DNA from 2 places in the Microcoleus sp. A006_D1 genome. Region 1 is predicted to be linked to the other one. Evidence: riboswitches for the same ligand, from Rfam matches in the RefSeq annotation. Region 1 holds a riboswitch; the other holds the start of a gene.
What was found. Region 1 has a riboswitch for cobalamin ahead of QUB68_RS29490 (DUF1636 domain-containing protein). Riboswitches for the same ligand answer to the same signal wherever they lie in the genome.
Positions count from the first base shown of each region.

Region 1 (3,398 bases):
GGCTAAACCTGTGGTTTCGATGACTATGTGGTCGAATTTGTCGCGCCGCTTCATTAAGTTGTTGATAATCCGAATTAAGTCGCCTCGGACTGTACAGCAAATGCAGCCATTGTTCATCTCAAAAATTTCTTCATCGGCATCAATTATCAGTTGGTTGTCGATGCCTACTTCACCGAATTCGTTGACGATCACTGCAACTTTTTTGCCGTGTTCCTGTGTTAAAATGTGGTTGAGCAGCGTGGTTTTGCCTGCACCCAGATAGCCCGTGAGAACGGTTACGGGAACTGATTCGATCGCCCCAGCAGTCACCATACTTGACCTCGTTTGTTTTACAATGATAACCATTATCGCTATTTTACACCAGACAGGCTGGCAACAGCAACAATATTAAATAATGTTAATAAATTGTTTGCAAAAGCCTGTAGGGGCGGGTTTTACCATTTGAGATTTGAGATTTGAGATTTGAGATTGGACATTGGGCTAGAAACCCGGTTTCTACGAGTGACGAGAAATCTAGGAAGAAACCGGGTTTCTGAGGTCAGTGTGCGTGACTAATGACTAATGACTAATGACTAATGACTAATGACTAATGACTCCGCATAATTAAGTGCCAATTATAGCTGCAATTCGATCGCGCTCCAACTCTCTTCCGATCAGCACCAGCTTGGTTTGGCGGAGTTCGGAAGGTTGCCAAGGGCGATCGTAAAAATATTCTATACGATCGCCCACACCTTGCAACACCATCCGCATCGGTTTGTTGGGAACCGCCACAAACCCCTTAATCCGATAGATTTCTTCCTTCTGCATCAAGGATTGCAGTTTTTTCACCAAAGCTTCTGGTTCAAATGCGCGATCGGCAATAAAGAAAGTCGAGTTAATATCATCATCGTGCTCATGTTCCTCCTCAGCGTCGTGGTGACTCGGGCGGGACTCCAAATCATCCTCAACCGCCGCATTAAATCCCAACAGCACATCAGGGTTAATTTCGCCACCCTTGCAAGGCACAATTTTTACACTCGGACGTAACTCTTGCTGCAACCAGGTTTGAACTTTCTGTTGAGTTTCTGCATTTACGCGATCGACCTTCGTCAACAGTACCATATCGGCACAGGCCAACTGGTCTTCAAACAATTCCTCGATCGGCGTTTCGTGATCCAAACTATCATCAGCCTGTCGCTGCGCCATCAAAGCATCGATATCACCGACAAAATTACCGCTAGCAATAGCTTCGCAATCAACAACAGCAACCACACCGTCAACAGTAGCGCCAGTGCGAATTTCCGGCCAGCGAAAAGCTTGAATCAAAGGCTTAGGAAGTGCCAAGCCAGAAGTCTCAATCAAGATACAATCAATTTGGTCTTTGCGCTTCAACAATTCCTGCATAGTCGGCAAGAATTCCTCTTGAACAGTGCAGCAAAGACAACCATTTGTTAGTTCTACAATATTGCTGCTGACACTTTCTTCTTCATCGCAAACTTGGCAATCGCGCAGCAGTTCTCCGTCGATACCAATTTCGCCAAATTCATTAACTAAAACTGCGATGCGGCGGCCTTGATTGTTTTGCAATAAATGGCGAATTAACGTAGTTTTGCCACTACCGAGAAAACCAGTGATGACCGTAACAGGAATCTTGTGCATTAAATTTTGTGTCAGGTTTAAATGTACCGTATGGTGCGCATGGCGCACCATTCTTCAGTCCGCGAAGGCGGACATCGTTTGTGTAGTCGCGGTTTCTAACCGCCGACTCTTCTGTTTGCTCTTATCTCTAATTCCCCAGCGGCGGAATCTTCGCCAAAACACCTTTTTTCAAAGCTTGAGGACGCTCAGCCCAAGGCAACAAACCGTCCGACTTAGCATAGTATTGACCCGCGCATTCGAGTACAGCCTCGACACTTTCCGGCTCATTCGGAGGCAAATCACCAAACAGATAAGTATACTTTCCCACAGCAGCAAAAGACACCGCACAAGAGTGACTGCAAGCACTCATGCACTCAACTTCTTGAATATCAAACTGCTCGGACAACTCCCAATCTTTAGCGAGTTTCGATAAATCTTCCATAAATTGTTGGCCACCGCTTTTACCTTCGCGCTTGCCGTCTTTCCAAACACTAGCGCAAGCCGTGCAAACTAAAAGACAGTGTTTTGTGCGTACAGCCGTGTTACGTTTAGTTCCATTCATCATCCATACCTCGTAGATGCGTTCAAAAGTGAGTTAGATATCGGCGGGCATTCTGACTTTAGAGGTAAAGGACTTGCATTCCTTACTACAAACCTCATTACAGTTGCGGGACAGCGCCGGACTTGCACCGAACTTTCCCCGTTTCCTCTAGCGGCTGCTCCCCGCTAGAACCGATCGCGAATTCAAATCCTACCACACTTGCCGCCCTTTCCCAAAAAAGTTATCTTGGTAACAGCGATTTTTAATATCTAACCACATAAATTAACCCAGTTCGTAGTAAGGACTTTAGTCCTCTGATATTTCTGCGGACTGAAGTCCTCACTACCAACCTTATGAACGATTTTCCCGACTTTTCCACACACGGCTATCAAGTAACCCGCGAACTCGGATACAACAGTTTGGGCGGCCGCGTCACCTATCTCGCCACAAAAATTAATACAACAAACTCCGTTGTGATTAAGCAATTTCAATTCGCTCAATTAGGTGCTAGCTGGACAGAATACGATGCTTACGAACAAGAAATTAAAGTGCTGGAAAGTTTGGATTTCCCAGGTATCCCCCGCTATCTCGATGCTTTCGGGACTGACAGCGGTTTTTGTATGGTGCAGGAATACAAAAATGCTGAAAGTGCGATCGCCCGGACTTTCTCGCCGCCGGATATTAAACAAATTGCGATCGCCACTTTAGAAATTCTAGCTTACCTGCAATCCCAAAAACCGCCCGTAATCCACCGCGACATCAAACCGGAAAACCTGTTAATCGATGACAACTTAAATGTGTACTTAGTAGACTTCGGTTTTGCCCGCTTGGGAGGCGGAAATATCGCCGCCAGCAGCGTAGTCAAAGGCACAATGGGATTCATGCCACCAGAGCAAATGTTTAACCGACAATTAACAACAGCATCCGACTTGTACGGCTTAGGGGCGACGCTGATTTGCTTGTTAACAGGTACAAAATCTGTGGATGTCGGCAACTTAATCGATGATAATTATAGCATTCATTTTCGGCATTTAGTGCCGCCCTTGCAGCAGGGTTGGATGAACTGGCTGGACAGAATGGTAGCACCGAGATTGCAAGACCGATATCAGTCAGCCGCTGAATCTTGGGCGGTTCTGAAATCTCTTGATGTTAGCCGATTGCCGAAAGTGAGAAGTAATCGCGATATGCTCGAATTTACCGCAACAGAATATGGCAAAACAATAACACAAACCATCGAAAT
Region 1 covers NZ_JAUBVZ010000030.1:8,338-11,735, reverse strand. The annotation lists gene QUB68_RS29500 (CobW family GTP-binding protein) at 1-312, opposite strand, end outside; gene cobW (cobalamin biosynthesis protein CobW) at 604-1,638, opposite strand; gene QUB68_RS29490 (DUF1636 domain-containing protein) at 1,766-2,182, opposite strand; cobalamin riboswitch at 2,205-2,369, opposite strand; gene QUB68_RS29485 (serine/threonine protein kinase) at 2,512-3,398, shown strand, end outside.

Region 2 (3,398 bases), on a different contig from region 1:
CGGTAGCCGCAGCGGGAGTTTTGGGCGATCCAAATTTCATCTGCGATCGCCAATAAGCTAAAAATAAAGCGATACATTAGTAATAGCAGTTCTGTGACTAACTCTGGACACCTTAATTTTCGGAGAATCTGCAAGATTTCGGTAAAAGGTACTGTCAACAGGATGAAGTACATACAGCTTGTCGATGCGAAGGCGCGGGCAAATAGCAAGCTCACTTGATATACTCCAGTACGACTCACATAGAGATAAAAAGTGCCGATGCTAATCCCCCAACCTTGCCAAATATCCCACTGAATTGCTGGAATTCGATCGCCCGCAACCGCACTCATCGCCAAAGCAGGCAAACTCGTCAGCAAAAACATCAACGGTAGCGACAGCAACCGCAGATAGAGTTTCGCCGGAATTCCCGCATAAATCACGATCCAGACTGTCAACCAAAGGCCGATCGACAACTGCACCGCTACATGGGAAACTAGAGACAGGATTAATAGGGCGATCGCAAAAGATAGCTTGTGAGTTGGCGGCAACCCCCGCAAACGATTTGTATAAGCCAGACTATCAATCTGATGGTTCATTCCGAGGATTTGCGATCGGAATTCTGCCGAGATTGCGATCGGCCTTTATACAACCCAATCACGTACCCAACTACGCCAGCCCCTATTGCCGCTTGAGACGCAAACAATAGACTAGCAATTTCTCCGCTAGCAGGCTCAACTAAGTGATTGAACCAAGGCTTATAATCCGGTTGAATTTCGGTAATTGCTTTCTTAGCTTGGTCATCGGAACCGCCGTATTCACCCCGCACAAAAACGAGAGGAATAACAGCAAGAACAACTACAGCGCCCGCCAATAACCAATTTTGCCGCGAAGTAGCTTGCTGATTTGTAGGTTTTTGATTCACAGTTTATGACTCCTGTCTCAATAATTTCAAAGTTTCCAACTCCGGCTTTCCGTAAGAATGCAGCCAATTCCAGACCAATACAGTCAGCAATCCCTCACTAATAGCCAGAGGTACTTGAGTGATTGCAAAGATGCCAGCAAACTTGAGAAACGAAGCCATAAAACCGCCGCTTGCTGCCGGGAAAGCTAACGCTAATTGAATCGAAGTCGTCACATAAGTCAGCAAATCTGCCAAAGCCACCGCACAAAAAATTGCCGCCCGCTGGCTACCAGTTCGCAACAGCAAATGATAGATAAAATACGCAGCAAAAGGGCCGACAATCGCCATCGAAAACATATTCGCGCCCAGCGTTGTCAAGCCACCGTGGGCTAACAGTAACGTTTGAAATAACAGCACTAAAGCCCCCAGTACAGCCATCACCGAAGGGCCGAACAAAATCGCACCCAAACCAGTTCCCGTCGGGTGAGAACAACTGCCAGTTACCGAGGGAATCTTTAAAGCAGAAAGCACAAAAGTAAACGCACCCGCCAAAGCTAACAGCAGTTTAAGTTCCGGGTGTTCTTTTGTGATAAGGGCGATCGATCGCAAACCCAACACAAAAAAAGGCAACGCCACCATCCACCAAAACACAGCCCATTGCACAGGCAAAAAACCTTCCGAAATGTGCATAGCTGCGGCAGGCGTTGCCGATGCTAGGACAATATAACAACTCAAGCCAGCCATCAATCCCAGGCTGACTAATTTCCGATTTCTGGCCTTCATGCTGAACCTCGCAGATGAGACAATTTAAACCAACACATCGGCGGGCATCCTGACTCAGAAAGCGACACGACTTTCATTACAGTTGCGGGACAGCGCCGGACTTGCACCGAACTTTCCCCCTTTCCTCTAACGGCTGTTCCCCATTAGAACCGACTGCTTAGACATAGTTTAGTCGATCGCGTAATTCTCAGCCGATATTTTACAAAAATTATTTCAAATTAAGTAACTCAAGATTACCTATATCTTGCTTTTCTTCCTTTTCTTACTTAGCGTCTTTGCGATCCATAAAAACCTTAACCAAATACAAAAAAATACCCAACAACTAAATGCTATAATATTAATGAGTTTTGAGAAAAACCGCCATGTTAGATTACAACTTTCCCAAACACTGGCCCTCAGCCGACGAACTACCAGACTCAGATGAAACACCAGTGGATAACGAACTGCAAGAACTAATACCAGGATTGCTAAAAGCAATATTGCTCATAATTTGGGCCGAACGTATGGACTGGTTTTTTGGCATAGATATGGCTATTTACCATCACCTCAAAAAACCTGTCATTGTGCCAGATGCTTTCTTAAGTTTAGGAGTAAGACGGTTTTACGATGAAGAATTGCGTCCCAGTTACGTGCTGTGGGAGGAAAAAGTGATGCCAACTTTTGTCCTCGAAGTTGTTTCCCCGACTTCTCGCAAAGAATACACCGCCAAGTTGGAAGAATATCAAAGGTTAGGCGTACTTTATTACGTCATTTATTCTTCTCGCCGCCGACGTAAACCCCGCTTGGAAGTATATAAGTTAGTCAATGGTTCCTATGACTTACAGCCAGGAAATCTAGTTTGGATGCCAGAAATTGGTTTGGGAATTGGCTGTGAAAGGGGAAATTATTCTGGGGTGACGAGGGAGTGGTTGTATTGGTATGATGCTGATGGTAAACGCTATCTGACTCCTGAAGAACAGTTGAAAGAATCAGCGCAACGTCTCCAACAGGAATTCCAGCGCGCACAACAGGAAGCCCAGCGTGCACAACAGGAATCCCAACGTGCACAACAGGAATCCCAACGTGCCGATCGACTAGCTGAACGATTGCGCGAGTTGGGAATAGATCCAGATAATCTTACCTGATTGCCGAATATTTGGGATTTTGCAGGGGTAATTCCGCTGTGTTTGCCCCTCTCCTTCTGTCCACAAGAGTGGTCTAATATCAAAGTTATAATCTTAGTATTTTTTGAGGAAAGCAGCCATGTTAGATGACGAATTGCCGACGCACTCACCATCACCAGAAGAACGACAAAACTTCTATCAACCACCTGCGGATAACGAACTTAAAGAATTAATTCCAGGATTACTAAAAGCAATATTGCTCATAATTTGGGCAGAACGCATGGACTGGTTTTTGGGTTTGCATATGGGTATTTACCAAGACTCAGACCAAGAGTACATCATGCCAGATGCTTTCTTGAGTTTAGATATAGAACGGTTTTATGATGAAGAATTGCGTCCCAATTACCTGTTATGGGATGAAAATATCATACCAAGTTTTGTCCTCGAATTGCTTTCGGCTACTTATCACCAAAAACATACCGGAAAGTGGGAAAAATATAAAGATTTAGGCATACTTTATTACGTGGTTTATTCTTCCCGCCGCCGTTACGATCCCCGTTTTGAAGTATATAAGTTGGTCAATGGTTGCTATGAGTTACAGCCAGGAAATCCTGTTTGGATGCCAGAAATTG
Region 2 covers NZ_JAUBVZ010000008.1:236,671-240,068, reverse strand. The annotation lists gene cbiQ (cobalt ECF transporter T component CbiQ) at 1-575, opposite strand, end outside; gene QUB68_RS17055 (energy-coupling factor ABC transporter substrate-binding protein) at 572-901, opposite strand; gene QUB68_RS17050 (energy-coupling factor ABC transporter permease) at 905-1,663, opposite strand; cobalamin riboswitch at 1,686-1,832, opposite strand; gene QUB68_RS17045 (Uma2 family endonuclease) at 2,026-2,787, shown strand; gene QUB68_RS17040 (Uma2 family endonuclease) at 2,906-3,398, shown strand, end outside.
Region 2: another riboswitch for cobalamin. It lies ahead of QUB68_RS17050 (energy-coupling factor ABC transporter permease); the one in region 1 lies ahead of QUB68_RS29490 (DUF1636 domain-containing protein).